DNA from 3 places in the Streptacidiphilus sp. MAP12-16 genome. Region 3 is predicted to be linked to each of the others. Evidence: predicted binding sites of a transcription regulator. Region 3 holds the regulator's gene; each other region holds the start of a gene.
What was found. The regulator HrcA, encoded in region 3, represses chaperone genes, less so after heat shock. The targets are predictions, from matches to a motif close to TTNGCACTCNGNNNNNCNGAGTGCNAA.

Region 1 (9,895 bases), on a different contig from region 3:
GACCACCGGCGAACCCCCCGTCCGTGCCCTCGCCGACCGCGCCGACCTGATCGTCCACGGGCCCGAGGGCGTAGTGGAGCTGATGGACGCACTCGCTGAAGCTCTCGGAGCGTGACGGGACGGGCGAGCGTGTCCGATTAGTCCGTGAACTGACTGTGCGTCGACGAACGTCCGGCTGTGGGGGAACTGTGACGTTCTGAGGACCCAAGTGATACCGACCAAGCGCTACCTTCCTTGCGAATGACTCATGGGGGTAGAGCGAATGGAATGGGTCGTACCTGGCTACCGGCACACCAGAGAACTGGGTGCCGGGGCGAGCGGACGCGTGGTCCTGGCGCTGCACGAGGCGACCGGGACGCCGGTCGCCGTCAAGTACCTGGCCGACGAACTCCGCGCTGACGCGGACTTCCTGGAAGAGTTCCGGGCCGAGGCGAGGTTGCTCGGCGAGCTGGACACCCCGTATGTGGTGCGGCTCTGGGAGTACGTCGAGGGGCCGCAGGGCGCCGCCATCGTGATGGAGCTGGTCGACGGGATCGCCCTCCGGGCGCTGCTGCGACAGGCGGGTGCGACCGGACCCGAGGCCGCGCTGGTGGTGCTCAAGGGCTCGCTGCTGGGCCTGGCGGCCGCCCACGCGATGGGTGTGGTGCACCGGGACTACAAGCCCGAGAACGTGCTGGTCGCGGCTGACGGTTCGTCGAAGCTGGTGGACTTCGGCATCGCCGTCCACAACGGGCAGGCCGGGGACGTCGCGGGTACGCCGCCCTACATGGCCCCCGAACAGTGGGCCGGCGACCCGGCCTCGGCCGCGGCGGACGTCTACGCCGCGACGGCGACCTTCTTCGAGTGCCTGACCGGCTCGCGCCCGTACCCCGGCACGGAGTTCGCCGAGCTGGTCGTGCAGCACACCACCGCGCCCATCCCCGACGAGCTCGCCCCCGAGGCGGTCCGTCCGCTGATCAGGCGCGGCCTGGCGAAAGCGGCGGACGACCGGCCCAGCAGCGCGGCGGCGTTCGTCGAGGAACTGGAGGCGGTGGCCGGCACGGCCTACGGGCCCGACTGGGAGGAACGCGGGCAACGGAAGCTCGCCGCGATCGCCGCGCTGCTGCCGTTGCTGTTCCCCTCGGCGGGCGGCGTCCCCAGCGGGACGACGGCGCTGGCCACCACGGTGCTCGGCGGTGGAGTCGGCCCGGGCCGCGGCGCGGGGCGGATCATCCGTAAGAAGGTCCTGGTCAGCGGGGTGGCCGGTGGCATCGTGCTGATCCTGCTCGGTGGCGGCTACGCCTCCGGCGTGATCGGCGGCAGCCCGCGGACCTCCCCCGTCGCTCATCCGACTCCGATCGCCGTGACCTCGCTCTCACCGTCGCCGACGACGTCGCCGTCGGCTTCGGTCGCCGCGTCGCCTTCGCCATCTGCTTCCGCCTCAGCCTCCGCGTCGGCGTCGGTGTCGCCCAGCCCGTCGGCGTCCGCCTCCACGAGCCCCTCCGCGTCGCCGTCGCCCTCACCGACGGTGTCGCCCACTCCCTCGCCCACGCCGAGCGCCTCCCCGAGCAAGTCGCCGACGCCTCCGCCACCACCGGTCACCCACGTCACGAGCGTGACCGTGGACGCGTGGGCCTACGACTCCGCCACCAACGTGGGGACGATCTACGCCAACATCACCACGGACGGCACCGGGTCGATCACCGTCACCGCGAACGCGTACGTGAACGGCACCGGGTACCCGGGCGGGACCTTTGTCGGCTCGCAGTCCGTCAGCCTGCGGGGCGGTAAGTCCTATGTGCGGATTCGGGTCGGCACCTTCACCTTCCCCTACTCCTCGTGCAGCTTCGCGGTCGCGCAGCTCAGCACCAGTCCTGCTGCAGCCAATGGCAGCCCCTACGCGTCCGGTCGGGAGCAGTGCATCACATGACACCCAGCGACGAACCCCGGGACGCGCCCCCGCCCGACAAGGGCACTGTCCACCTACGCGGACCGTTTCAGGACACCCCGCCGGTGCCGGACAACGCCACCGTCCAGCTGGGGCAGATCCAGACCGCCCCGGTGCCGATGACCGCGCCTGCGCCTGCGCCTGTGCCCACGCCGACGCTCGTCATGCCGATGCCCGTGCCCCTGCCGGTACCCGCCCCTGCGCCTACGCTGCAGCCCGCACAACCGTCCGCGCAGCAGCCCGCGCTGCCTGCCGAGGGCCTGATTCGGTTCGGGCCCGGCGTGCCCGACCCCAAGACGGCCCGGACGATCGCCGTGTGGAAGGGCGCCGGGCCCGGCCCCGCCGCCGCGCCGGAGGCGAAGCCCGGGCGGCGGGTGGGGCGCTACGCCCTCGCAGGGGTGGTGCTGCTGGCGGTCGTGGCCTTCCTGCTGTGGCAGCGCTTCGGGCCTTCGCTCGCCGTCAGCTCGGTCTCGGTCGCCGCCGCTCCGGCGAGCCTCGGCTGCGACGGCACGGAGGTCGTGACCGCGACCCTCCAGACCAACGGGCGGTCCGGCACGGTCCACTACCGCTGGGTGCGGAGCGACGGCACCGACAGCGGGGTGCTGCAGCAGTCAGTCCCGGCCGGCCTGCACCAGGTGTCGGTGCCGCTGCGCTGGACCGTTCAGGGCAAGGGCACGTTCCAGGGGACGGCCACCGTGTGGATCACCGGTCCTGTCGCCGGCTCCGCCTCCGCGAGCTTCTCCTACTCCTGCCCCTGATCGGCCGTCAGCGCCGCGTACTGCTCCAGGAACCACGCCGACGGCGGCAGCGCCGTGCTCGCCTCGGCCAGCCGCTTGCAGCGTTCGGCCCGCTCCGCACGGGGCATGGTCAGCGCCGTGTGCAGAGCCTCGGCCGTCGCGATGACGTCGTAGGGGTTGACGGCGACGGCGTCCTCGCCGAGTTCGGCGAAGGCGCCGGCCTCGCGGGAGAGGACCAGGGCGCAGCCCTCGTCGGAGACGACCGGGATCTCCTTGGCGACCAGGTTCATGCCGTCCCTGATGGGGTTGACCAGCGCCACGTCGGCGAGCCGGTAGGCGGCGAGCGAGCGCGGGAAGTCGTCGTCCACGTGCAGGATGACGGGCTGCCAGGTCGCGGTGCCGAACTCGTCGTTGATCTCCTGCGCCGTGCGCAGCACCGACGCCGTGTACTCGCGGTATTCCGGCAGGTCGTGTCGGGACGGGTAGGCGAAGGCGATGTGGACGACGCGGTCGATCCATTCGGGCCTGGTACGCAGCAGATGCCGGTAGGCGTGCAGCCCTCGGACGATGTTCTTGGACAACTCGGTGCGGTCCACCCGGACCACGGTGCGGCGGTCGCCGACGGCCTCCCGTAGGGCGGCGAGCCTGAGGTCCACGTCGGGGCGGTGGGCGCGTTCGCGCAGGAAGTCGCTGTCCGCGCCGAGGGCGTGCACCCCGAGCCGGGTGGTGCGTCCCTGGTACGTCACGGTCAGCGCAGCGCGGTCGACGTCCGCGTCGAGGACAGCCTCGCAGCAGTCGGCGAAGGCGCTCGCCCAGCGGCGGGTGAGGAATCCGGCGCGGTCGGCGCCGAGGATGCCGGCGAGCACGTCGCGGGCGACGTCGTCGGGCAGCAGCCGGTAGTAGTCCGGCGGGGCCCAGGGGGTGTGCGAGAAATGCCCGATCCGCAGGTCGGGTCGGAGCTCGCGGAGCAGCCGCGGTGTCAGTGACAGGTGGTAGTCCTGGACCAGCACGGTCGCCCCGGGCGCCGCGGCCTGGGCCAGGGCCTCGGCGAAGGCCCGGTTGTACGCCTCGTAGGAGGCCCACTCGCGACGGAAGGAGGCGCCGAACACAGGGGTGGTCGGCGTGTTGTAGATGAGGTGGTGGACAAACCACAGGGTGGAGTTGGCGATGCCGTTGTAGGCGCGGGCGAAGGTCCCGGCGTCGATGTCGAGCATCCGGACGGAAGGATCGGTGAGGCCCCGCCGGGTCGCGACGCGATCGCCCTCGGAGAGCGCCGCGCAGACCCAGACCGACTCGATGTCGTTGCCGATGGCGGAGAGTCCGGACACCAGTCCGCCACCGCCCCTGCGGTGCGTCAGCGTGCCGTCGTCCTCCACCGTGTAGGAGACGGGCCCCCGGTTGGATGCGAGCAGAATCCGTGCGGGACTTGCGTTGGCCATGAGTCCTACCTTGCCTCTCGCGGAGGGAGTCAAACGGAGGGAGTCAATCAGGGGCTGGAATGGGGAGCCGAATGGCGGAGTCGAACCTCGGAGTCGAAGGTCGGAGTCGAAGGTCGGAGTCGAAGGTCGGAGTCGAACCTCGGAGTCGGTCAGACATCGCGCTCGGGCAGCGTGACGATGGGCGGCCGTTCGACGGTGGGTATGTCGACGGTGGTCGGCGTGAAGCCCGCGGCGGTGCGGGTGAACTGGGTGAGCCGCAGTCTGACCAGGTCGTCGCCGGCCTTGAGCCGATCCGTGCGGGCGAGCCGGTCGAGTGCGGTGAGGTGGATGGTGGCGGCCATCCGGCCGAGCGCCAGCGCGTCCTGGTGGCGGTGGTGCCGCACGCCCACGTCGACCTGGGCGAGGGCGTCCAGACCGGCCAGGTCCAGCGCGTCCACGAGCAGGCCCAGTTCCACGCCGTAGCCGGTGGGGAAGGGCAGCCGCTCCAGCAGCGCGCGCCGCGCCGCGTACTCGCCGCCGAGCGGCTGGACGAATCCGGCCAGCAGCGGCCAGTGCAGGTTGAGCAGCGGGCGGGCGACCAGCTCGGTGACCCGGCCGCCCCCGGCCGGGATGCTGACCGTGCCGTCGGCGGTGTCGGTGTCCAGCGGCCGGTCGTACATGGCCTTGACGAAGGCGACGTCCGGCTCGGTCAGCAGCGGCCCGACGATGCCGGAGACGAACGTGGAGTCGAACTCGCGCAGGTCGGCGTCGATGAAGCAGACGATGTCGCCGGTGGTGACCAGGAGCGATCGCCACAGCACCTCGCCCTTGCCGGGGATGACGGGCAGGTGCGGCAGTATCGCGTCGCGGTGCACGACCCGGGCTCCGGCCGCGGCGGCCGCCTGGCCGGTGCGGTCGGTGGATCCGGAGTCGATCACCACGAGCTCGTCGACCAGCGGGACGTCCTCCATCAGGTCGCGGCGGATCGCGGTGACGATCTCGCCGACCGTCGCCTCCTCGTCCAGCGCGGGCAGTACGACGCTGACGGTGCTTCCGCTCGCCCGCTTGGCGGCGAGCAGGTCGGGCAGCGGGCGGTCGGCGGCCGTCCAGGAGCGGCGGCGCAGCCAGTCCGCGACCTCGTCAAGCACAGGACTCCTCGTCATGGTGTCGTCGTCATGGTGCTGTCGTCATGGTGTTGTCGTCTCGCCTCGCGGACGACTGTGATCGGGGCGGGGCGCTTCGGTTACAGTCTTGGGGACGACGCACACCCGGCGCACATCGGGGGTGCCAGTCTCACAAATGCGTCCGCCTGCTGGGCGGACCGCCATAGAGCTCATCCAGAGGGACTGAGGGAACGGCCCGTTGAAGTCCCGGCAACCCTCCTGCCAGTACAAGCCGTCGCGGCCCTGGTGGGGAAGGTGCCAATTCCGTCCTGCGGCGAGACGCGCCGTGGGGAAGATGAGGAGAGAGGGCCTCGCCATCATGGCTGTCACATCTGTCACCGCACCTTCGCAGGCAGCAAGTCCGCAGGCAGCACCTCCGCAGGTCGCCGCGGAATCCTTCGGCCCCGCCGTCGCCCTGTCCTGCCGCGAGTGCGGCGCACGGACCGCGCTGGCCCCCGACTTCGCCTGTACCGAGTGCTTCGGTCCGCTGGAGGTCGCGTACGAGCTGCCCACCGGCGACCCCGAGGCGCTGCGCGCGCGGATCGAGGCGGGTCCCAACAACATCTGGCGCTACGCGCCGCTGCTTCCGGTGTCCGTCGACGTCGCGACGAAGCCCAATCTGAACCCCGGTTGGACCAAGCTGGTCAAGGCCGACAACCTGGCCCGCGAGCTCGGCGTCACCGGCGGCCTGTACGTCAAGGACGACTCCGGCAACCCGACGCACTCCTTCAAGGACCGGGTCGTCGCCATCGCCGTCGAGGCAGCGCGCACCTTCGGCTTCACCACCCTCTCCTGCTCCTCGACCGGCAACCTGGCCGGCGCGGTCGGCGCTGCCGCGGCCCGTACTGGGCTCCGCTCCTGCGTGTTCATCCCGCACGACCTGGAGGCGGGCAAGGTCGTGATGGCCGCCGTGTACGGGGGCGAGCTGGTCGGCATCGAGGGCAACTACGACGACGTGAACCGCTTCTGCTCGGAGCTGATCGGCGACCCGGCGGGCGAGGGCTGGGGCTTCGTCAACGTCAATCTGCGCCCGTACTACGGCGAGGGCTCCAAGACGCTGGCGTACGAGATCTGCGAGCAGCTGGGCTGGCGGCTGCCGGACCAGCTGGTCATCCCGATCGCCTCGGGCTCGCAGCTCACCAAGATCGACAAGGGTCTGAAGGAGCTCATCGCCCTCGGCCTGGTCGAGGACAAGCCCTACAAGATCTTCGGCGCGCAGGCCGAGGGCTGCTCCCCGGTGTCGGCCGCGTTCAAGTCCGGCCAGGACGTGATCCGCCCGGTGAAGCCGAACACGATCGCCAAGTCCCTGGCGATCGGCAATCCCGCGGACGGCCCCTACGTCCTCGACATCTGCCGCCGCACCGGCGGCGCGGTGGAGGACGTCAACGACGAGCAGGTCGTGGACGCGATCAAGCTGCTCGCTCGTACCGAGGGCATCTTCGCCGAGACCGCGGGCGGCGTCACGGTCGGCGTGCTGCAGAAGCTCATCAAGAACGGCCTGCTCGACCCTGCCGCTGAGACCGTCGTACTGAACACCGGCGACGGTTTGAAGACCCTGGACGCGGTGGAACCCACCACCGGTCTTTCCGCCACCATCCGCCCCACCCTTGACTCGTTCCGAGAGGCTGGCCTCGCATGAGCGTCAACGTCCGCATCCCGACCATCCTGCGCACCTACACCGGCGGGGCCGCCGAGGTGGCGGCCGAGGGCGCGACCCTGGCCGCGGTCATCGACGACCTGGAAACCAACCACAACGGCATCCGGGGCCGCATCCTCGACGACACCGGCAAGCTGCGCCGATTCGTCAACGTGTACGTGAACGAGGACGACGTGCGTTTCGCGGACGGCCTGGAGACGGCAACTCCGGACGGTGCGGGCGTCTCGATCATTCCCGCCGTGGCCGGCGGCTGAGCCGTCCGACCTGCCGAACCCGGCTATCCCCATAGCCGACCGGTCGTAAGCCGGGGCGCCCGCACATTCGGGGCGTCCCGGCTTTTCGCATTCATGTCCGTCCCCCGTGCACGGGGCTGACCGGGCGTAGGGGTAGAGTGAGTTCCGGTTGCTTCTGACCGTCTCACCAGTTACTGCGCAGTCGGCGCAGGATTCAAACCCCCTTCGCTTCCGCCACGTGCGCCACCCCTGAATCACTCCTGCACCACCGGCAGTCCAGCGCGATGCCCCGTCCCGTTGGCTGAGACGGGAACCGGCGCGGAGGCGCGCTCGAAGCATCAGAAAAACCGAAGTGATTTGTCGGGTAAGTCTGCTATGCCCGGACCGCTTTGCGGGCGTTTGTTTGCATTGATTCGCCGCTGTCCCTTAACGCCCGCCAAGAATTCTCCGCCTTATGCCCTGTTGCGGAGGGCATCTGAGTGGATACATTCAGCGTCGGTTGAGCGCTGCGCCACGCGTCGGCGTCTCGGCCCGGTCCGCGGAGTGCGGTCCGTGAAAGGGCCAGTAATAGGGGAGTTTGGAATGGCTCAGGGCACCGTCAAGTGGTTCAACGCGGAGAAGGGGTACGGCTTCATCGCGGTCGACGGTGGTGCGGACGTGTTCGTCCACTACAGCGCGATCCAGATGGACGGGTACCGGTCGCTCGAAGAGGGCCAGCGAGTGGAGTTCGAGATCTCGCAGGGTCAGAAGGGTCCGCAGGCGGACATGGTCCGCGTGGTGTGACCGGTCGAGCGATCGCTGACTGACGACAGGACCGGCTGGGCCTCGTTCCGAACGAAGCGCAACTCAGGTCTTCCAGTAGGCCCGTGCCCTCTTCGGGGTGCGGGCCTCTCGGCGTTCCGCGCCCCTCGCCACCGCCCCTTCACACTCCATCTGCTTGCACTCGGAGGGGTCGAGTGCTAATCATTGGCGTTAGCACTCTGAGGTAGAGAGTGACAACGGGCCGGGTAGGTGAGGCCCCGGGCGCGACGGGAAGGAACCGTCGCAGGTCGGGTCCGTCCGTCGCGGGCGCCAGCGCGGTCCATACGAAGCCACCCTGTCCGGGAGGACCACTTCCATGGCCAAGATCATTGCCTTCGACGAGGAAGCTCGTCGCGGCCTTGAGCGCGGGATGAACCAGCTCGCCGACGCTGTCAAGGTCACGCTCGGTCCGAAGGGCCGCAACGTCGTCCTTGAGAAGAAGTGGGGCGCCCCCACGATCACCAACGACGGTGTCTCCATCGCCAAGGAGATCGAGCTCGAGGACCCGTACGAGAAGATCGGTGCCGAGCTCGTCAAGGAGGTCGCCAAGAAGACGGACGACGTCGCGGGCGACGGCACCACCACCGCCACCGTTCTCGCCCAGGCGCTCGTCCGTGAGGGCCTCCGCAACGTCGCCGCCGGGGCCAACCCGATGGCGCTGAAGCGCGGCATCGAGAAGGCCGTCGAGGCCGTCTCCGCCGAGCTCCTCGCCCAGGCGAAGGATGTGGAGACCAAGGAGCAGATCGCCTCCACCGCCTCCATCTCCGCCGCCGACCCGCAGATCGGCGCGCTCATCGCCGAGGCGATGGACAAGGTCGGCAAGGAAGGCGTCATCACTGTCGAGGAGTCGCAGACCTTCGGTCTGGAGCTCGAGCTCACCGAGGGCATGCGCTTCGACAAGGGCTTCATCTCGGCGTACTTCGCCACCGACCTGGAGCGTATGGAGACCTCGTTCGAGGACCCCTACATCCTGATCGCCAACTCCAAGATCGGCGGGGTCAAGGACCTGCTCCCGATCCTGGAGAAGGTCATGCAGTCCGGCAAGCCGCTGCTGATCATCGCCGAGGACGTCGAGGGCGAGGCCCTGTCGACCCTGGTGGTCAACAAGATCCGCGGCACCTTCAAGTCCGTCGCCGTCAAGGCCCCGGGCTTCGGCGACCGCCGCAAGGCCATGCTCGGCGACATCGCCATCCTCACCGGTGGCACTGTCATCTCCGAGGAGGTCGGCCTCAAGCTGGAGAACGCAGGTCTGGAGCTCCTGGGCCGCGCCCGCAAGGTCGTCATCACCAAGGACGAGACCACCATCGTCGATGGTGGCGGCGAGAGCGACCAGGTCGCCGGCCGGGTCAACCAGATCCGTGCCGAGATCGAGAACAGCGACTCGGACTACGACCGCGAGAAGCTCCAGGAGCGCCTGGCGAAGCTCGCGGGCGGCGTGGCCGTGATCAAGGCCGGCGCTGCGACCGAGGTCGAGCTCAAGGAGCGCAAGCACCGCATCGAGGACGCCGTTCGCAACGCGAAGGCGGCCGTCGAGGAGGGCATCGTCGCCGGTGGCGGCGTGGCCCTGCTGCAGGCCTCCTCGGTGTTCGAGAAGCTGGAGCTCGAGGGCGACGAGGCCACTGGCGCCAACATCGTCAAGGTGGCCCTTGAGGCCCCGCTCAAGCAGATCGCCTTCAACGCCGGCCTCGAGGGCGGCGTCGTGGTGGAGAAGGTGCGCAACCTGCAGCCCGGTTGGGGCCTCAACGCTGCCACCAACGAGTACGTGGACCTGATCGCGGCCGGCATCATCGACCCGGCCAAGGTCACCCGCTCCGCTCTGCAGAACGCGGCCTCCATCGCCGCGCTCTTCCTCACCACCGAGGCCGTCATCGCCGACAAGCCCGAGAAGGCCGGTGCCCCCGCGGGCGGCGGCATGCCGGGCGGCGACATGGACTTCTGATCCACGGCTTCGGCCCGGAT
Region 2 (9,895 bases), on a different contig from region 3:
GATGTCGCCCGAGTACTGCAGGCCGCCGTCGCCGATGACCGGTACGCCGGCGTCGCGGCAGGCGAGCGCGGCCTCGTAGATCGCGGTGACCTGCGGCACGCCGATCCCGGCGACCACGCGGGTGGTGCAGATGGAGCCGGGGCCGACGCCGACCTTGACTCCGTCGACACCCGCGTCGATCAGGGCCTGGGCGCCGTCGCGGGTGGCGACGTTGCCGCCGATGACGTCGACGTCGACCGCCGACTTGATCTTGGCCATCCAGTTCAGGGCGTTGCTGTTGTGGCCGTGCGAGGTGTCGACGATCAGGAAGTCGACGCCCACGGCGGCCAGCGCCTGGGCCCGCTCCAGCGCCTCCGCGCTCGCGCCGACGGCCGCGCCGACCAGCAGCCGGCCCTCGCCGTCCTTGGCGGCCAGCGGGTACTTCTCGGCCTTGACGAAGTCCTTGACCGTGATCAGGCCCTTGAGCCTGCCGTCCGCGTCCACCAGCGGCAGCTTCTCGATCTTGTGGCGGCGCAGCCGCTCGATGGCGTCCTCACCGCTTATCCCGACCTCGCCGGTGATCAGCGGCATCGGGGTCATGACCTCGCGGACCTGGCGGCTGCGGTCGAGCTCGAAGGCCATGTCGCGGTTGGTGACGATGCCCAGCAGGCGGCCGGAGCTGTCGGTGACCGGGACGCCGCTGATGCGGAACTTGGCACAGAGCGCGTCCGCCTCGGCCAGGGTGGCCTCCGGGCCGACCGTGATCGGGTCGGTGACCATGCCGGACTCGGAGCGCTTCACCAGGTCGACCTGGTTGACCTGGTCCTCGATGGAGAGGTTGCGGTGCAGTACGCCGACACCGCCCTGGCGGGCCATGGCGATGGCCATCCGTGCCTCGGTGACCTTGTCCATGGCGGCCGAGAGCAGCGGGATGTTCACGCGGACGTTCCGGGAGACCCGAGAGGAGGTGTCCACTGCGTTCGGCATCACCTCGGAGGCACCGGGCAGCAGCAGGACGTCGTCGTAGGTGAGCCCGAGCATGGCGAACTTCTCGGGGACACCTGCGGCATTCAAAGACATGTGGGGCACCTTCCCGTACCGACCCGAAGATCCTCTGGACGGGGAGCTGATGGCCGCACCCGCCCGCGCGACTCGGCGCCACGGGGGGCCGCAGGATGGGCAGCTCGGCACCGATACTTGAGTCTACCGGTACGCGGGGTACACCCCTTGCGCCCCGGACGGCCCATGTGCTCAACACCTCACAGAAGTCGACCGGCATCGCCGAACGGGTCGGGCCAGAACGGGTCGGGCCGAACGGGTCGGGCGAACTGATCAGGCGAAGCACGTCAGGCCGAGCGGGTCAGGCGGAGAGTCCCTGCGGACCGCCGAGGGCCAGCGCCCGCAACCGACTCAGCGCACGGTGCTGGGCGACCCGCACCGCGCCGGCGGACATCCCGAGCACCTCGCCGGTCTCCTCCGCCGTCAGTCCCGCGGCGACCCTGAGCAGCACCAGCTCCCGCTGCCGGGCCGGGAGGCAGGCCAGCAGTTCCCTGGCCCAGGCGGCGTCGCTGCTGAGCAGCGCGCGCTCCTCGGGGCCGAGTGCGTCGTCCGGGGTCTCCGGCAGATCCTCGGCGAGGAACACCGACTGGCCGGGGCCCCTCATGGCGGCACGCTGCAGGTCCGCGATCTTGTGCGCGGCGATCCCGTAGACGAACGCCTCGAACGGGCGGCCCTCGTCGCGGTACCGGGGAAGCGCGCAGAGCACCGCGAGGCAGACTTCCTGCGCCACGTCGTCCACATGGTGCCGGGCCCCGCCCGGCAGCCGGATCAGCCGGGCCCTGCAGTAGCGCAGCACCAGCGGGTGCACCCGGGCAAGGAGCTCGTCGGTGGCCTCGGCGTCACCGCCGACAGCGCGGACCACGAGGGCACCGATGGGCACGGCTACCCCGCCGGTAGGCTGCACGCCGCCCGCGGCAGCAGTCACTTCGTCGTCACGCACCGGTCCATGGTGCCTGGTCGCTTCCGAAAACGTGGCACCGCACCCCGACTTGTGCATCGGAACGTTATGCGCCACAGCCGTACCCTCCCGCCCGCCACCCACCGTCGCAGCGCTTCGCGCCCCGTCGTTCGCGGGCTCCCCAAGCTCCAGACTCCCCAGAAGGTCCATGTCTCCCATGGTGCGTCCTCGGCCGGGAAACAAGCCACACCCCGCACCCCCGCCCACCGGGCGGGGGTGCCCCCGCGCTCACGGCGGAGGCGTCAGCGCACCAGGCCCCAGCGGAACCCGAGCGCGACGGCGTGCGCGCGGTCGGAGGCACCGAGCTTCTTGAACAGCCGGCGGGCGTGCGTCTTCACGGTGTCCTCGGAGAGGAACAGCTCGCGGCCGATCTCGGCGTTGCTGCGGCCGTGGCTCATGCCTTCGAGCACCTGGATCTCACGGGCTGTCAGGGTCGGCGCGGCTCCCATCTCGGCGCAGCGCAGCCGCCGGGGGGCGAGCCGCCAGGTCGGGTCCGCGAGGGCCTGGGTCACGGTGGCCCGCAGCTCAGCCCGCGAGGCGTCCTTGTGCAGGTATCCGCGCGCCCCTGCGGCGACCGCCAGGGCCACGCCGTCGAGGTCCTCCGCGACGGTGAGCATGATGATGCGGGCGCCGGGATCGGCGGACAGCAGCCGCCGCACCGTCTCGACGCCGCCGAGGCCGGGCATCCGCACATCCATGAGGACGAGGTCGGACCGGTCCGCGACCCAGCGACGGAGCACCTCCTCACCATTGGTAGCGGTGGTCACCCGGTCGACGCCGGGCACGGTCGCGACCGCGCGGCGGAGCGCCTCCCGGGCGAGCGGTGAATCATCACAGACGAGAACGGATGTCATGACCGTCCTCCGCAGCTGATCCGGGTCACGTTGAGCCTCCTGGCTGGTACGAGCTGGTACGAGCTGGTACGAATCGTCACCGACACGGCCGCGGCAACCGACGTCTTCCCCGACGCCCGTTCCGTTTGCCGCCTCCGCACTCCCAACGACCGTCACTCGAATGAGTTACGGGGTCGGCAGCCGCCTCCACCACTCTATGTGGTCGAACCGCTACGGATCATCCACCTCGCAGGGCGATCCGGCGCACAACCGCCACTTCTGCGGCATGCATGCGCCACGCCCCACAACCGAGCGCGGGGCGCTGCGCGGGAGCGCGGCCTGCCTGTACTCCCAACGAGTACCCCCACTCGCAGGACACGCCACGTGTCGCGGCTGATCCGTTCGGACTCCGCCACTCGCCTCACCCCTGCCCAGCTTTGGCTATTTCATGAGACTTTCGTGACTTAAGGGTTATATGCAACGCTGATGGCCTCTTGTCCGATTAGATCTACATGAGTCATATTTCCATCTACTCAGACCGGATGGGGTGAGCGCCGCGCGACGCACCCCCAGCAGGGCCACAGGACGGGCCAGCCGCCCGCCGGATCTCCCCCTGACCGCACCCGAACCCCGAGGGAATGAGCAATGGCAGACTTCTCCCGCCTCCCTGGCCCCAACGCAGACCTCTGGGACTGGCAACTCTCCGCCGCCTGCCGGGGCGTCGACAGCTCGCTCTTCTTCCATCCCGAGGGCGAACGCGGAGCGGCACGCAGCTCCCGCGAGCAGTCCGCCAAGGAGGTCTGCATGCGCTGCCCGGTGCGAGCCGAGTGCGCCACACATGCCCTGGCCGTACGCGAGCCGTACGGCGTCTGGGGCGGACTGACCGAGGACGAGCGCGAGGAGCTGCTGGGGCGCGCCCGGCACCGCCCGCTCGACTCGGCGGTACTGAACCCGACCGCACGGAGCTCGCACACGCGGGACCCGCACGCCCGGGACTCAGGCACGCGGGACCCAAGCACGCGGGACCCACACACTCGGGACCCACACACTCGGGACTCGCATACTCGGGACTCAGGCACGCTGATCAGTGGCTGAGCACGGGCTGACCGCACGCTGACGACACCGGCCGTTGCCAAGAAGAATCGTTTCTGCTCAACGGCCGCGCGGACCGACGCCCCCGCGCGGCCACCTCGCCACGCCGACCGTCGCCGGCGCCGGCGCCGGCGCCGCTACGCCTGCGGCAACCGCACCCGCGCCAGCCGGTCCAGCATCAGCTCGACGGCCGGCACCTGCTCCAGATCCGGCAGCGTCAGCGCGACCACCTCCCGGAAGGCCCCCGAAGCGAGCGGCACGACCGAGACACCGGTCCGCCGGACCGGTGCCAGCGCCAGTTCCGGCAGCACCGCGACGCCGAGACCGGCACCGACCAGTCCGAGCACCGCCGGGTAGTCGTCCGTGGCGAAGTCGATCCGCGGCGCGAAGCCCGCCTCCGCGCACATGTCCACCAGATGGCCCCTGCACTGGGGACACCCCGCGATCCACTGCTCCCCGGCGAGCTCGGCGAGCTCCAGCGGGTCGTCCGCTCCCCGACCGGCCAGCGGGTGCCCCTCCGCCACCACCCCGACCAGCCGGTCCTCCAGCAGCGGCCGGACCACCAGGTCCGACCAGTCGCAGGCGGCGGCGGAGGCGGATGCCTCCACCACCGCCTCCGCCCGTGCCTGCCGGCGCGACCCCGCCTCCGCCTGCACCACATGCAGACCGGTGTCCCGACCCGGATAGCGAAAGGCCAGCGCCACCTCGCAGTCCCCACCGCGCAGCATCGCCAGCGACTCCGGCGGCTCCGCCTCGGTCAGCGACACCCGTACGCCGGGCCGGGCCGCCCGCACCCCGGCCACGGCGGGCGGAACCAGCGTCGAACTGGCCGTCGGGAAGGACACCAGGCGCACCCGCCCGGTGCGCAGCCCGGCGATGGCGGCCAGTTCCTCCTCCGCCGCCGTCAGACCGGCCAGGATCCCGGCTGCGTGCCGCACCAGCACCTCGCCCGCCTCGCTGAGCCGGATCCCGCGACCGACCCGCACCACGAGCGGCGTCCCCACCGACTTCTCCAGCGCCTTCATCTGCTGGCTCACCGCCGGCTGTGTGTACCCCAGCTCCCGTGCGGCGGCGGAGAAGGAACCGGTACGCGAGACGGCACGGAGCACGCGGAGATGACGGGCTTCTATCACCCGCTCAGCATAAGCCTCCCTTTGATGCCACGGGAAAAGTTGTCCACAGACTTATGTATGCGGCCTGCCACCACGGACTACGCTGCGGGCCATGGGGAAGCTGCTTTCAGTGAACGTCGGGCGGGGCCACCAGGCCGACTACACCGACCAGGACAGGACCGGCATCGACAAGCGACCCGTGGACGGTCCGGTGGCGCTCACCGCCCCCGGCCCACGGGGCGTCGCCGCCAGCGGGGTGGCCGGGGACACCGTCTGCGACCTTCGCTACCACGGCGGTGACGACCAGGCCGTCTACGCCTACTCGCGCGAGGAGCTCGACTCCTGGGAGCAGGAGCTCGGCCGCGAACTCTCCGGGGGCGTGTTCGGCGAGAACCTGACGACCCGTGGGATCGCCGTCAGCGACGCGGTCATCGGCGAGCGCTGGCAGGTCGGTGAGCGGGTGGTGCTGGAGGTCAGCGCGACCCGTATCCCCTGCCGGACCTTCGCCGGGTGGCTGGACCAGCGGCAGTGGGTGAAGCGCTTCACCCAGCGCGCTCTGCCCGGCGCGTACCTGCGGGTGCTGACGCCGGGCGAGGTCCGGGCGGGCGACCCGGTCACCGTGCTGTCCCGGCCGGACCACGGGCTGACCACCGGGATGGTGTTCCGTGCGCTGACCCTCGAACCGGAGCTGCTGCCGCAGCTGGTAGAGGTCGACGCCCTCGCCGCACACCAGCGCGAGGCCGCCGCGCAGAGGCTGCGCGCCCGGCAGCGGAACTGACCGGGCGCCCACCGACGCGCCGAGGGCCCGGCCCCCGCCTGCTGGCGGAGGGCCGGGCCCTCGGGTGCTACCGACGGTGCGTCAGAGCGACGTCAGTGCGAGTGGCCGTGGCCGCCGTGCGAGTGGCCCGCGTGGGCAGCGGCGTCCTCGTCGGCCGGCTTCTCGACGACCAGGGTCTCCGTGGTGAGCAGCAGCGACGCGATGGACGCGGCGTTCTGCAGCGCGGAGCGGGTGACCTTGACCGGGTCGATGACGCCGGCCTTGATCAGGTCGCCGTACTCGCCGGTCGCGGCGTTGAAGCCCTGGCCCTCGTCGAGCTCGCTCACCTTGGTGGTGATGACGTAGCCCTCGAGGCCGGCGTTCTGGGCGATCCAGCGCAGCGGCTCGATCAGCGCGCGGCGGACCACCGCGACACCGACGGCCTCGTCGCCGGACAGGCCCAGGCCGCCGTCGAGCACCTTCTGAGCGTGCACGAGGGAGGCGCCGCCACCGGCGACGATGCCCTCCTCGACCGCCGCGCGGGTCGCCGAGATGGCGTCCTCGAGACGGTGCTTCTTCTCCTTGAGCTCGACCTCGGTGGCCGCGCCGACCTTGATCACGCAGACCCCGCCGGCCAGCTTGGCCAGGCGCTCCTGCAGCTTCTCGCGGTCCCAGTCCGAGTCGGTGTTCTCGATCTCGGCCTTGATCTGCGCGACGCGGGCGGCGACCTCGGAGCCCTCGCCGCCGCCGTCGACGACGGTGGTGGCGTCCTTGCTGATCGTGACGCGGCGGGCGGTGCCCAGCAGGTCCAGACCGGCCTGGTCGAGCTTGAGGCCGACCTCCTCGGCGATGACGGTGGCACCGGTGAGGGTGGCCAGGTCGCCGAGCATGGCCTTGCGGCGGTCGCCGAAGCCGGGGGCCTTCACCGCGACGGCGTTGAAGGTGCCGCGGATCTTGTTGACGACCAGGGTGGACAGCGCCTCGCCGTCCACGTCCTCGGCGATGATCAGCAGGGGCTTGCTGGCGCCGCCCTGCAGGATCTTCTCCAACAGCGGGAGCAGGTCCTGGATGCTGGAGATCTTGCCCTGGTGGATCAGGATGTACGGGTCGTCGAGGACGGCCTCCATACGCTCCTGGTCGGTGACCATGTAGGGCGACAGGTAGCCCTTGTCGAACTGCATGCCCTCGGTGAACTCGAGCTCGAGCCCGAAGGTGTTCGACTCCTCGACGGTGATGACACCGTCCTTGCCGACCTTGTCCATGGCCTCGGCGATCAGGTCGCCGACCTGCTGGTCCTGGGCGGACAGCGCGGCGACGGCGGCGATGTCCTCCTTGCCGTCGATCTCGCGGGCGACCGAGAGCAGGTGCTCCGACACGGCCGCGACGGCGGCGTCGATGCCCTTCTTCAGTCCGGCCGGTCCTGCGCCGGCCGCGACGTTGCGCAGGCCCTCGTTGACCAGGGCCTGGGCCAGGACGGTCGCGGTGGTGGTGCCGTCACCCGCGATGTCGTTGGTCTTGGTGGCGACCTCCTTGACGAGCTGCGCGCCAAGGTTCTCGTACGGGTCGTCCAGCTCCACCTCGCGGGCGATGGTGACGCCGTCGTTGGTGATGGTGGGCGCGCCGAACTTCTTGTCGATGACGACGTTGCGGCCCTTGGGACCGATCGTCACCTTCACGGTGTCGGCAAGCTTGTTGACGCCGCGCTCGAGCGAGCGGCGGGCGTCCTCGTCGAACTGCAGGATCTTCGCCATGCTTTGGGTTTCCCTCTCAAACAACCGAGCCCGGGCACCCGGTCTCACTCAGTGAAGACTGGGGCCCGGGCGGGTCACGACTCTGCGGTCAGCGTCAGCTGTGCTGCGGGGTCTAACTTCTGCTTACTTCTTGTTACTTCTGGACGATCGCGAGAACGTCGCGCGCCGAGAGGACGAGGTACTCCTCGCCGTTGTACTTGACCTCGGTGCCGCCGTACTTGCTGTACAGAACGATGTCGCCGACGGCGACGTCGAGCGGCAGACGCTGGCCGTCCTCGAAGCGACCCGGGCCCACGGCCAGGACAACGCCCTCCTGGGGCTTCTCCTTGGCAGTGTCCGGGATGACCAGGCCAGAGGCCGTGGTCTTCTCGGCTTCGAGCGGCTGGACCACAATGCGGTCCTCGAGCGGCTTGATGGCAACCTTGGAGCTGGTGGTCGTCACGTTCCGACCTCCCCCTTCGGAGATCACGGGGTGATTCATGTCTTGGGTCGCGAAGATTTGGGATGGCGTGGCCGTCGTCGCGGTGCCGGACGCGCCTCTTCGCGGTTAGCGCTCTCACTGGGAGAGTGCCAACCACGACACTAGGCCGCCGTTAGCACTCAGTCAACCAGAGTGCCAACGACGCGCGTGGGCGATGATGAACGGGTGGAGATCGAATCGTTCCGGGCGCTGCTGACGGATGAGGGCCAGGGGCTGCTGGCCGAGCTGCGGGACTTTGTCCCGGGACAGGAACTCGCCGTCGCGACACGTCTGCGGCGCAGCCATCCGGCGGAGCTTGTGTCGGCGGCGATCGGGCAGGCGCGGCTGCGGCAGCGGGCCGCGGCGAAGTTCGGGGCCGACGCAGAGCGGATGTACTTCACCCCGGACGGAGTCGAGCAGGCGACCCGGACCAGCGTCGCGGACTGGCGGGCACGCCGGTTCGCCGAGCTGGGCGTGGGCTACGTGGCGGACCTCTGCTCCGGCATCGGCGGCGACGCGATCGCGCTGGCGCGGGCCGGCATCACGGTGCTCGCAGTCGACCGCGATCCGCTGACCTGCGCCGTCGCGGAGGCGAACGCGGAGGCGCTGGGGCTGAGCGAGCTCATCGTCCAGCAGTGCTCCGACGTCACCGACATCGATCTGACGGCCTGTGAGGGCGTGTTCGTCGATCCCGCACGGCGCGGCGGCCGGGGAAGGATCTTCGACCCCGAGGCCTACTCGCCGCCCCTCAGCGTCGCCGTCCGCGCGGCGCGGGCGGTGCCGCACGCTGCGCTGAAGGTCGCGCCCGGCATCCCGCACGACGCCGTCCCCGAGGGCGCGGAGGCCGAGTGGGTGTCGGACGGCGGCGACGTGAAGGAGGCCGTGCTGTGGTTCGGCACGGACGCCGGGCAACCCCACCGGGCGACGCTGCTGCCGACCGGTGACAGCCTGACCGGCGGGCGGCTGCCCGACCCGGAGGCAGGCCCGGTGCGGCGCTACCTGTACGAGCCCGACGGCGCGGTGATCCGCGCCCATCTGGTCGCCGAGGTGGCGGCGCGGCTGGGGGCCACCCTGATCGACCCGACGATCGCCTACCTGACCGCCGACGAGCTGCTGCCGACGCCCTTCGCCACGCCCTACGAGATCACGGACGTGCTGCCGTTCGGCCTGAAGAAGCTGAAGGCGCTGCTGCGGGAACGCGGCGTCGGCACCGTGGTGATCAAGAAGCGGGGCTCCGCAGTCGAGCCGGAGGAGCTGCGCCGGAAACTCAGACCCGAAGGAGTGAACTCCTGCACGGTCTTCCTGACCCGGGTGGCGGGCGCCCCGACGATGCTGCTGGGGCAGCCCGCGCTGCGGCCGGGAGCCTAGGACCGGTGCGGCCTCAGGGCTGCTGGATGTAGTCGTCGAGGCGGGCGACCGCGAAACCCTGCTCCTGGATGCGCTTGAGCAGGTTGGCGAACATCTGGGTCATGGTCTCGCCCTTGAGCTCCGAGGGCCCCCGGAAGTGCGCCAGGATGATGTCGCCGTCCTGGAGTTTCTTGTCACCGGCCTGGTACTGCATGCCGGTGATCTGCATCGTCTCCTTCCAGTAGACGATGGCGCGGGGGCCGCAGGCCTGCACGGCGGAGTTCAGGCTCGCCGAGTACGCGCCCGCTCCGTACGGGGGGCGGAACAGGTACGGGGCGGTGCCGTAGTGGTCGGTGATGATCTTCTGGTCCCCGCAGACCTCGGTCTTCTGCTGGGCCTCCGAGATGGTGTTCATCGCCGGGTGGTGCAGGGTGTGGTTCTGGATGCTGTCGCCGAGCGCCTGCAACGGCTTGAAGTAGTCGTAGTTGGTCTTGATGGTGTCGTTCATCAGGAACATCGTGATGGGGACCCTGAGGTCCTGCATCAT
Region 3 (9,895 bases):
GCGAGCCGACGCCCCTGGGTGTCGGTGAAGTTCACCAGCGAGCAGAGCAGTTGCGGGCCGAAGCCGTTGCTCTCCAGCGCCGTGTTCACCGCGTGCACATCGCTGACCAGGGAGACGACGTCGTCCGCGGCATGGCGCGAGGTCAGCCAGGTGTAGCCGTACGAGTCGCGGGTCGACTCGATGGGACTGTGTCCCCCAGCCGCGGCCCCCCGTTCGGTGTCCATGTCCAGCAGTGCCTGCACGTCCTGCTGCACCTGCGCGAACGCGCCGCCCTCGGCGGCGGCGAAGCAGACCGAGCCGACGCCGGTCGGGGTGAACCCGGCCGCCGCCTGCAGGGTGATCGCGGCGGACGGCAGGCCGAAGAGCTGGTCGAGGTCCGGCTTGACGGGCTTGGTACGGCCGAGCAGGGCGTCAAGGAAGCCCATGGTTGCTCCTCAGGAAGGCACAGACAGGGTCGAAGGCACAGGGGGTCAGGGACGGCGGTCAGGAACGGCCGAGCTCGGCCGAGATCTTGCCGAGCTGCTCCAGACGCTGCTGCAGCGAGGGGTGCGTCGAGAACGCCTGGCTCGCCATCTCCTTCGCCGAGATCGCCGGGGCGAAGTAGAAGGCGTTGAAGGGCTGCGCCCGGCGCAGGTCCTGGGTCGGGATCGCGGCCATCTGCCCGGTGACCTTGGTCAGCGCGGAGGCCAGCGCCGAGGGGCGGCCGGTCAGCAGCGCCGCCGAGCGGTCGGCCGACAGCTCGCGGTAGCGGGACAGCAGCCGGGTCAGCAGGAAGCTGATGGCGTAGACGACCGCGCTGACGCCGATCACGATCAGCATCACCATGCCGGTGCTGTCGTCCCGGCTGTCCCGGCGGTCGAAGCCGCCGAACAGGCCGAACTGCACTCCCACCCGGGTGATGATCCCGGCGAGCACGCCGAGGAAGCCGGCGATGGTCATCACCGCGACGTCCTTGTGCGCCACGTGCGAGAGCTCGTGGGCGAGCACGCCCTCCAGCTCCTCCGGCTCCAGGCGGCGCAGCAGGCCGGTGGTGACGCACACCACAGCGTTCTTCTCGTTGCGGCCGGTGGCGAAGGCGTTGGGGATGTCGCTCTGGGCGACGGCGACCCGCGGCTTCTGCATGTCGGCGAGCGCGCACAGCCGGTCCACGGTCCCGTGCAGCTCGGGGTATTCCTCGGCGGTGACCTCATGGGCGCCCATGCTGAAGGTCGCGATCTTGTCGCTGAACCAGAACTGGGCGATGAAGAGACCGCCTGCGACCACGGCGATGATCGGCCAGGCTCCCTTGAGAACCACCAGCAGGACACCGACGAAAACGACATACAGCAGGCCGATGAAGAACATCGTCGCCAGCATCCGGCTCGTCAAGCCCTTATCCGGTGCAAAGCGTGTCCTGGCCATGGCCCCTCCTCAAAGTGTGCCTTCTCCAGCAATTCTGCCCTGTCGGGCCTACCCACAGGTACGTATGGGGGGGCCCAGCCGTTCCGGACCCGTACCCTCGCGCCTTACACTGGCCGAACGGGTATTGGCACTCCTGCATCCAGAGTGCCAGAACCGGAAGGATGTTGGACCGGGAGTACCCGAGCAGACCGCCAGGCAGGAGGTGCGTGCCCCGTGAACGAGGAGCGCAAGCTCGACGACCGCAAGCTGGCAGTGCTGCGTGCCATCGTCCAGGACTACGTGGGCACCGAGGAGCCGGTCGGCTCCAAGGCGCTCGTGGAGCGGCACAATCTGGGCGTGTCGCCCGCCACCGTGCGTAACGACATGGCGACGCTCGAGGACGAGGGCTACATCCACCAGCCGCACACCAGTGCCGGCCGGGTGCCGACCGACAAGGGCTACCGGCTGTTCGTGGACCGGCTGACCGAGGTCAAGCCGCTGTCCGGAGCCGAGCGCCGGGCCATCGGCAGCTTCCTCGACCACGCCGTCGACCTCGACGACGTGGTGGCCCGCACGGTGCGGCTGCTCGCGCAGCTGACCCGGCAGGTCGCCGTGGTCCAGTACCCCTCGCTCTCCCGCTCCACGGTCCGGCATGTCGAGCTGGTGGCACTCACCCCGAACCGGGTGATGCTGGTGCTGATCACCGACACCGGACGGGTCGAGCAGCGGCTCATCGACTGCCCCTCGGCGGTCGGCGAGACCGTCCTCGCCGACCTGCGCAGCAGGTTGAACACCCGTGCGGCGAACCAGCGGTTCGCCGAGGTGCCGACGCTGCTCCAGGACCTTCCGGAGGCGTTCGAACGTGAGGACCGGGGCGCGGTCGCGGCCGTGCTCACCGCGCTTTTCGAGGCCCTGGCGGAGCAGACCGAGGAGCGGATCGTGATCGGCGGCTCGGCCAACCTGACCCGCTTCCCGCACGACTTCCCGCTCACCATCGCCCCCGTGCTGGAGGCGCTGGAGGAGCAGGTGGTCCTGCTGAAGCTGCTCGGGGAGACGGCCGACGCGGGCATGATGGTCCGGATCGGTCATGAGAACGCCTACGAGGGACTGAATTCAACGTCGGTCGTGTCGGTGGGTTACGGTTCGGGCGACGAGACCGTCGCCAAACTGGGCGTGGTCGGACCGACGCGGATGGACTACCCGGGCACCATGGGCGCCGTCCGGGCGGTGGCAAGATACGTCGGCCAGATCCTGGCTGCCTCATAACGACCCAGCAGTGTCGGGAACGTCGGCGCGAACGGAAGCAAGCGGAGCATTTTGGTGGCCACGGACTACTACGCGGTACTCGGCGTCCGGCGTGACGCGGGTCAGGACGAGATCAAGAAGGCGTTCCGCCGACTGGCGCGCGAACTCCACCCTGACGTCAATCCTGACCCGAAGACCCAGGAGCGGTTCAAGGAGATCAACGCCGCTTACGAGGTCCTCTCGGACCCGAACAAGCGGCAGGTCTACGACCTGGGCGGCGACCCGCTGTCGACGAACGGCGGCGGCGCGGGCCCCGGCGGCTTCGGCGCGGGCGCGGGCTTCGGCTTCAGCGACATCATGGACGCCTTCTTCGGCGCGGCCGGCGGCCAGCGCGGACCGCGGTCGCGCACCCGACGCGGCCAGGATGCGATGATCCGCATCGACATCGACCTCGAAGAGGCCGCGTTCGGCACCACCAAGGACATCCAGGTCGACACCGCCGTCGTCTGCACCACCTGCAACGGCGAGGGTGCGGCCCCCGGCACCTCGGCGCAGACCTGTGACATGTGTCGCGGTCGCGGTGAGGTGTCACAGGTCACCAGGTCCTTCCTGGGCCAGGTCATGACCTCCCGCCCCTGCCCGCAGTGCCAGGGCTTCGGCACGGTCGTGCCCACCCCCTGCCCCGAGTGCGCCGGCGACGGCCGGGTCAGGGCCCGTCGCACCCTCACCGTGAAGATCCCGGCCGGTGTCGACAACGGCACCCGGATCCAGCTCGCCGGTGAGGGCGAGGTCGGCCCCGGCGGCGGCCCCGCCGGCGACCTCTACGTCGAGATCAGCGAGAACGCCCACTCCACCTTCCAGCGCCGCGGCGACGACCTGCACTGCACCGTCACCCTGCCGATGACGGCGGCCTCCCTCGGCACCAAGGTGCCGCTGGAGACCCTGGACGGGACGGTCGAGATCGACGTCCGGCCCGGAACGCAGTCGGGCCAGTCCATCCCGCTGCACTCGCGCGGCATCACCCACCTGCGCGGCGGCGGTCGCGGCGACCTGATAGTGCACGTCGAGGTGCAGACACCCAACAAGCTCGACGCCGAGCAGGAGGAGCTGCTGCGGCGGCTCGCCAAGCTGCGCGGCGAGGAGCGGCCGAAGGGCACCTTCGCCCCCGGCCAGCAGGGGCTGTTCTCGCGTCTGAAGGACGCCTTCAACGGCCGGTCGTGATCAGCTCGGAGCTGTAGCTCGGAGCTGGAGAGAGTAAGCAGGTACGTCGTGACAGCCCCCGTGTTCGTCGTGGAGACGGCGCAGCTCGCGCCCGGCCGTGCGGCCGTGGGCGCGGTCGTCCGCCTGGACGGCGCGGAGGGCCGCCACGCCGTGGCCGTACGGCGGCTGACCGTTGGCGAGCCGGTGGTGCTGACGGACGGCGCGGGCAGCGGCGTGTCCGGCGCCGTCGTCGGTGTTGTCGGCAAGGACGTGCTGGAGGTCCGGGTGCAGGCGGTCCTTGCCGAGCCCGAGCCCCACCTGCGGGTCGTCGTGGTCCAAGCGCTGCCCAAGGGCGACCGGGGCGAGCTCTCGGTCGAGCTGATGACCGAGGTCGGGGTGGACGAGGTCGTGCCCTGGGCGGCCTCGCGCTGCATCACCCAGTGGAGGGGCGAGCGGGGAGCGAAGGCGCTGGGCAAGTGGCGGGCCACGGCCCGTGAGGCCGGCAAGCAGTCCCGGCGGCTGCGCTTCCCCGTGGTGCGGGACGCCATGAGCACCCGGCAGGTCGCCGAACTGCTCGCAGGCGCCGCGCTCGGCGCGGTGCTGCACGAGGAGGGCTCGTTGCCGCTGGCCTCCGCCCCGCTGCCGGCGAAGGGCGACCTGGTGCTGGTCGTCGGCCCCGAGGGCGGGGTGTCCCCGGACGAGCTGGAGCGCTTCGCCGAGGCCGGGGCGGCCCCCTACCGGCTCGGTCCCTCGGTGCTGCGGACCTCCACGGCGGGGGTCGCCGCCGGGGCGCTGCTGCTCGGTCGTACCGGTCGCTGGGGCTGACGGCCTGGGGAGCGACCGGGCGGTGGGCGCCCGAGCCCTGTCGCCCCCAGGCCGTCAGCCACAGCTGATCCGCTGGGAGCGGAAACTTCTGTCGCACGGTAAGTGGTGACAGCTAGGGTGACGGCGTGACAGACGCTGACAGCTACCTCCGTTACCCCCATATCCACGCTGACCTGGTCACCTTCGTGGCCGAGGACGACATCTGGCTGGCTCCCCTGGCGGGCGGCCGGGCATGGCGGGTGACCGCCGACCAGGTGCCGGTGACCCGGCCCCGGTTCTCGCCCGACGGCACCCTGCTCGCCTGGACCTCTACCCGTGACGGCGCGCCCGAGGTGCATGTCGCGCCCGTCGACGGCGGCCAGGCACGGCGGTTGACGTACTGGGGCAGCGCACAGACGGCGGTGCTCGGCTGGACGCCCGCGGCGGGCGGTACGGGTTTCGACGTCCTCGCGCTCAGCTCGGTCGGGCGGATGTCGCGGGCCCACCCGTGGGCGTTCGCGGTGCCGCTGGACGGCGGCCCGGCCCGGGAGCTGCCCTATGGTCGGGTCGGCGGGGTCGCGGCGGAGCCGGAGGGGGAGCGCGTGCTGCTCTCGTCCGCCGGGATGGGCCGCGAGCCCGCGCACTGGAAGCGCTACCGGGGTGGCACGGCGGGGAAGTTGTGGCTGGGCGTCGAGGGCGACTTCGCGCGCGTGCACGCGGACGTGGACGGAAACCTGGACTCTCCGATGTGGGTGACAGGGGGTGCGTCACGGAGTGACCCCCTCGGGGGTGGTGGTCGGGCGACGGGTGGGCGGATCGCGTTTCTGTCGGACCACGACGGCGTCGGCCAGCTGTGGTCCAGCCTGCCGGACGGCTCGGACCTGCGGCGGCACAGCGACCACGAGTTCTACGCCCGGAACGCCGCCACCGACGGCACCCGCGTCGTCTACCACAGCGCCGGGGAGCTGTTCCTGGTCGACGATCTGACGGACGCCCGGCCGCGCCGTCTGGACGTCCGCCTCGGCGGACCGCGCACCGGCCGCCAGCCGTACCCGGTCAGCGCGGGACGCTACCTGGGGGCGGTCTCACCGGACGGGGACGCGCGCTCCAGCGTGATCGAGGTACGCGGGACCATCCACCGGGTCACCCACCGCGACGGACCGGCGCGCACCCTGTCGGCCACGCCTGGGGTGCGCAACCGCATGCCCCAGGCGCTCCCTGACGGAGCGTCGGTGTGGGTCACCGACGCCGAGGGCGAGGACGGCCTGGAGTTCTCCGACGGCCGCCGCGTCGCCGTCGGCAGCCTCGGCCGGGTCGAGGAACTGGCCACCTCACCGGACGGCACCTGGGTCGCAGCCGCCAACCGGGACGGCCTGGTCCTGCTGGTGCAGGTCGACACCGGCGGCATCCGCGAGCTGGACCGCAGCGGAAACGCCCAGGCCAGCGGCCTCGCCTTCTCGCCGGACTCGCAGTGGCTGGTCTGGTCCCACTCGCTCAGCTCGGAGGAGAGCCCGCGCCAGCTCAGGCTCGCCCGCCTCGCGGACGGCACGGTCACCGAACTGACCTCGCCCCGCTTCACGGACTACGCGCCGACGTTCACCACCGACGGCAAGCACCTCGCCTTCCTGTCGGTGCGCGACTTCGACCCGGTGTACGACGAGCAGGTCTTCGACCTGTCCTTCCCGATCGCCTGCCGCCCCTACCTGCTGACTCTGGCGGCGGACACGCTGTCCCCGTTCGGCCCGCAGCCTCAGGGCCGGGCCCTCGGCAAGGGCGGCGACCAGGGTGAGGGCAAGGGCGGCGACAGGGACAGCACTCACGGCGACGCGAACGGCGACGCGAGAGGCGACGCCGAGACCCCGGAGGCGTCCGGCCCCGCCGAGACCCGGCTCGACCTGGAGGGCCTCGCCGACCGCATCGTCCCCTTCCCGGTGCCGAGCGGCCGTTACGCGCGGCTGCGGGCCGTCAAGGGCGGCGTGGTGTGGCAGGAACGCCCGCTCACGGGCGAGCTCGGCAACGCCAGGGCGACCCCGGACGAGAAGCCGGGGCGCAGCAGCCTGCACCGCTTCGACTTCGGCACCCGCCGGGCCGAGACCCTGGTCGAGGCCCTCGACGGGTTCGAGGTCTCCGGTGACGGCAGCCGGCTCGCCGTCGTGGACCGGGACGAACTGCGGATCGTCCCGGCCGACCGCAAGGCGGGAAAGGACGATCCGGACGACGTGGTCACCGTGGACCTCTCCCGGGTGCGCGTCACGGTCGAGCCCGCCGCCGAGTGGCGGCAGATGTTCGACGAGACCGCGCGACTGATGCGGGACAACTTCTGGCGGGTCGACCTCGGCGGCCTGGACTGGGTCGCCGTGCAGCGCCGCTACCGGCCGCTGGTGGAACGGGTCGGCAGCCACAGCGACCTGGTGGACCTGCTCTGGGAGCTCCAGGGCGAGCCGGGCACCTCGCACGCCTACGTCCAGCCGGCGAGGTCCGGGCCCGCCGCGAACCGCCGTCAGGGCCTGCTCGGCGCGGACCTCGCCCGCGCCGCCGACGGCGTGTGGCGGGTCGTGCGAGTGCTCCCCGGCGAGTCCTCCGACCCGGCCGCCCGCTCGCCGCTCGCGGCCCCCGGGGTCAGCGTCCGCGCCGGGGAGTCGGTCCTCGCCGTGGACGGCCGACCGGTGGACCCGGTCACCGGGCCCGCGCCGCTGCTCGTCGGCACGGCGGGCAAGCCGGTCGAACTGACCATCGGCCAGGCCGACGGGGACGCGGTGCGCACGGTCGTGGTGATCCCACTGGCGGACGAGGAGCCGCTGCGCTACCACGACTGGGTCGCGGGTCGTCGCGCGTACGTTCGTGAGCACTCCGGCACCCGCCTCGGCTACCTGCACGTGCCCGACATGGTTGCCAACGGCTGGGCGCAGATCCACCGCGACCTGCGGACCGAGATGCTGAGGGAGGGCCTGGTCGTCGACGTCCGGGAGAACCGCGGCGGCCACACCTCCCAGCTGATCATCGAGAAGCTGAACCGCCGGATCATCGGCTGGGATGTCGTCCGCGGCTGCACCCCGATCCCCTACCCGGTGGACGCGCCCCGCGGCCCGCTGGTCTCGGTCGCGGACGAGTTCTCGGGCTCGGACGGCGACATCGTCAACGCCGCCTTCCAGGCCCTGAAGCTCGGCCCGGTCGTCGGCGTCCGCACGTGGGGCGGCGTCGTCGGGATCGACGGTCGCTACGGCCTGGTCGACGGCACCGGTGTGACCCAGCCGCGCTACGCCTTCTGGCTGGAGGGCTACGGCTGGGGCGTGGAGAACCACGGCGTCGACCCGGACGTCGAGGTGGTCTGCACCCCGCAGGACTGGGCGGCGGGCCGCGACCCGCAGCTCGACGAGGCGATCCGGATCGCGCTCGCCGCGCTGGAGGAGACCCCGGCGGCGACCCCGCCGAGCATCCCCGACCTGTAGCGGGGGCCAGAGGGGTGGGCCGCTGCCGCCTGGCGGCGGCCCACCCCTCCGCCGGTACGATACGACGACACCAGCGACCATGTGCGGGTCTGTTTCGGGCCGCAGCCGAGGAGATGACGACGTGTCGGGAGAGCCGCAGGCGGACTGCCTGTTCTGCAGGATCGTGGCGGGCGAGATCCCGGCCACCGTGGTGCGGGAGACCGAGTCGACGCTCGCGTTCCGCGACATCAACCCGCAGGCGCCCACCCATGTGCTGGTGATCCCCAGGGCTCACTACCCCAATGCCGCCGCGCTCGCCGACGCCGACCCGGCGCTGGCCGGGACCGTGCTGGCCGAGGCGGGGCGGGTGGCCGAGGACGAGAAGGTCGCGGAATCTGCCGGCGGCGCGGGCTACCGTCTGATCTTCAACACCGGCAGGGGCGTCGGACAGACCGTGTTCCACGCACACGTCCACGTCCTCGGTGGAGCGGACGGCCTGCGCGAGAGGCTGGTCTGAGCCGGGCTTCACCGAGAATCGGCCGCAGGAGAGGCGCTGATGCAACGCGAGCTCGTGGTGCTGGGGACGGCCAGTCAGGTCCCCACCCGGCACCGCAACCACAACGGCTACCTGCTGCTCTGGGACGGCGAGGGCCTGCTTTTTGACCCCGGCGAGGGCACCCAGCGGCAGCTGCTGCACGCCGGTGTGAGCGCTCACGCCATCACCAGGATCTGCGTCACGCACTTCCACGGGGACCACTGCCTGGGCCTCCCGGGGGTGATCCAGCGGATCAACCTGGACCGGCCGCCGCACCCCGTCACCGCCTACTACCCGGCGTCGGGGCAGCACTGGTTCGAGCGTCTGAGGCACGCCAGCGCCTTCCACGAGACCGTGGAACTGAGGCAGGAGCCGATCAGCGGGACGAGCGAGCTCAAGGCGCCGGGCGCGCCCTTCGCCCTGGAGGCGGTGGCCCTGTCGCACCCGGTCGAGTCCTTCGGCTACCGGGTCACCGAGCCGGACGGGCGGCGGATGCTTCCCGAGCGGCTGGCCGCACTCGGCGTCACCGGGCCCGCCGTCGGACAGCTCCAGCGTGTCGGCGCGGTCGCCCTCGGCGAGGGGAGGACGGTGACTCTCGACCAGGTCAGCGAGCTGCGACGAGGCCAGAGCGCGGCCTTCGTGATGGACACCAGGCTGTGCGAGGGCGTCGCCCGACTCGCGGACGGGGTGGACCTGCTGGTGATCGAGGCGACCTTCCTGGAGGCCGAGCGGACCCTGGCCGAGGACCACGGACACCTCACCGCCGGGCAGGCGGCCCAGGTCGCGGCCGAGGCCGGCGTGCGGACGCTGGTCCTGACCCACTTCTCGCAGCGCTACCCGGACCTGTCCGGGCACCTCGACGAGGCGCGGCGGTACTTCGACGGCGAGATCGTGCTGGCGGAGGACCTGATGCGGGTGGCCGTCCCTGCGCGACGGCAGATCGAGCCGTCCCGAGAACAAGGCGGCGAGTGACGCGGAGAATCATGCGGTGACACCTGCTGCGACACATGCTGCGACACATGCTGCGACACATAAAAGGACTGGCGTCACTCGCGGCACGGGCGGACGATCGTTCTCTCCGGCCGTACCGTCCGTCGTACCCTTGTCAGACCACGCCCGAGAGGCTGGCGGACCCGATAGAGAGATGGGATGAGGCAGGCCCCAGGGCCGACCCATGACTTCTACGACACCACGCGCGAACAGCGTTCCTACTCCGGCACAGGATTCGACGCGGCCCCGGGCCCAGGCGAAGATCGTGATCCCGGAGAGCCACCCGATGGTGACCGTACTCGGCGCCGCGGAC

Region 1: the regulator HrcA is predicted to act here: its motif matches at 8,108-8,134, upstream of groL (chaperonin GroEL).
Region 2: the regulator HrcA is predicted to act here: its motif matches at 7,573-7,599, upstream of groL (chaperonin GroEL).

The regions. Positions count from the first base shown of each region.
Region 1 is NZ_JBGCBY010000003.1:112,962-122,856, forward strand. It holds gene otsB (trehalose-phosphatase) at 1-115, shown strand, start outside; gene ABIA33_RS04435 (serine/threonine-protein kinase) at 263-1,909, shown strand; gene ABIA33_RS04440 (hypothetical protein) at 1,906-2,685, shown strand; gene ABIA33_RS04445 (trehalose-6-phosphate synthase) at 2,670-4,103, opposite strand; gene ABIA33_RS04450 (glucosyl-3-phosphoglycerate synthase) at 4,253-5,230, opposite strand; SAM riboswitch class I at 5,413-5,547, shown strand; gene thrC (threonine synthase) at 5,565-6,884, shown strand; gene ABIA33_RS04460 (MoaD/ThiS family protein) at 6,881-7,156, shown strand; gene ABIA33_RS04465 (cold-shock protein) at 7,718-7,918, shown strand; gene groL (chaperonin GroEL) at 8,253-9,875, shown strand.
Region 2 is NZ_JBGCBY010000001.1:407,429-417,323, reverse strand. It holds gene guaB (IMP dehydrogenase) at 1-1,059, opposite strand, end outside; gene shbA (RNA polymerase sigma factor ShbA) at 1,340-1,978, opposite strand; gene ABIA33_RS01920 (response regulator transcription factor) at 2,239-2,850, opposite strand; partial or broken gene ABIA33_RS01915 (WhiB family transcriptional regulator) at 3,475-3,760, shown strand; gene ABIA33_RS01910 (LysR family transcriptional regulator) at 4,059-5,054, opposite strand; gene ABIA33_RS01905 (MOSC domain-containing protein) at 5,146-5,811, shown strand; gene groL (chaperonin GroEL) at 5,904-7,541, opposite strand; gene groES (co-chaperone GroES) at 7,675-7,983, opposite strand; gene ABIA33_RS01890 (SAM-dependent methyltransferase) at 8,188-9,369, shown strand; gene ABIA33_RS01885 (polysaccharide deacetylase family protein) at 9,383-9,895, opposite strand, start outside.
Region 3 is NZ_JBGCBY010000011.1:2,691-12,585, forward strand. It holds gene ABIA33_RS16385 (hypothetical protein) at 1-425, opposite strand, end outside; gene htpX (zinc metalloprotease HtpX) at 484-1,401, opposite strand; gene hrcA (heat-inducible transcriptional repressor HrcA) at 1,615-2,646, shown strand; gene dnaJ (molecular chaperone DnaJ) at 2,701-3,846, shown strand; gene ABIA33_RS16405 (16S rRNA (uracil(1498)-N(3))-methyltransferase) at 3,895-4,650, shown strand; gene ABIA33_RS16410 (PDZ domain-containing protein) at 4,776-8,078, shown strand; gene ABIA33_RS16415 (histidine triad nucleotide-binding protein) at 8,200-8,574, shown strand; gene ABIA33_RS16420 (ribonuclease Z) at 8,611-9,564, shown strand; gene ABIA33_RS16425 (PhoH family protein) at 9,767-9,895, shown strand, end outside.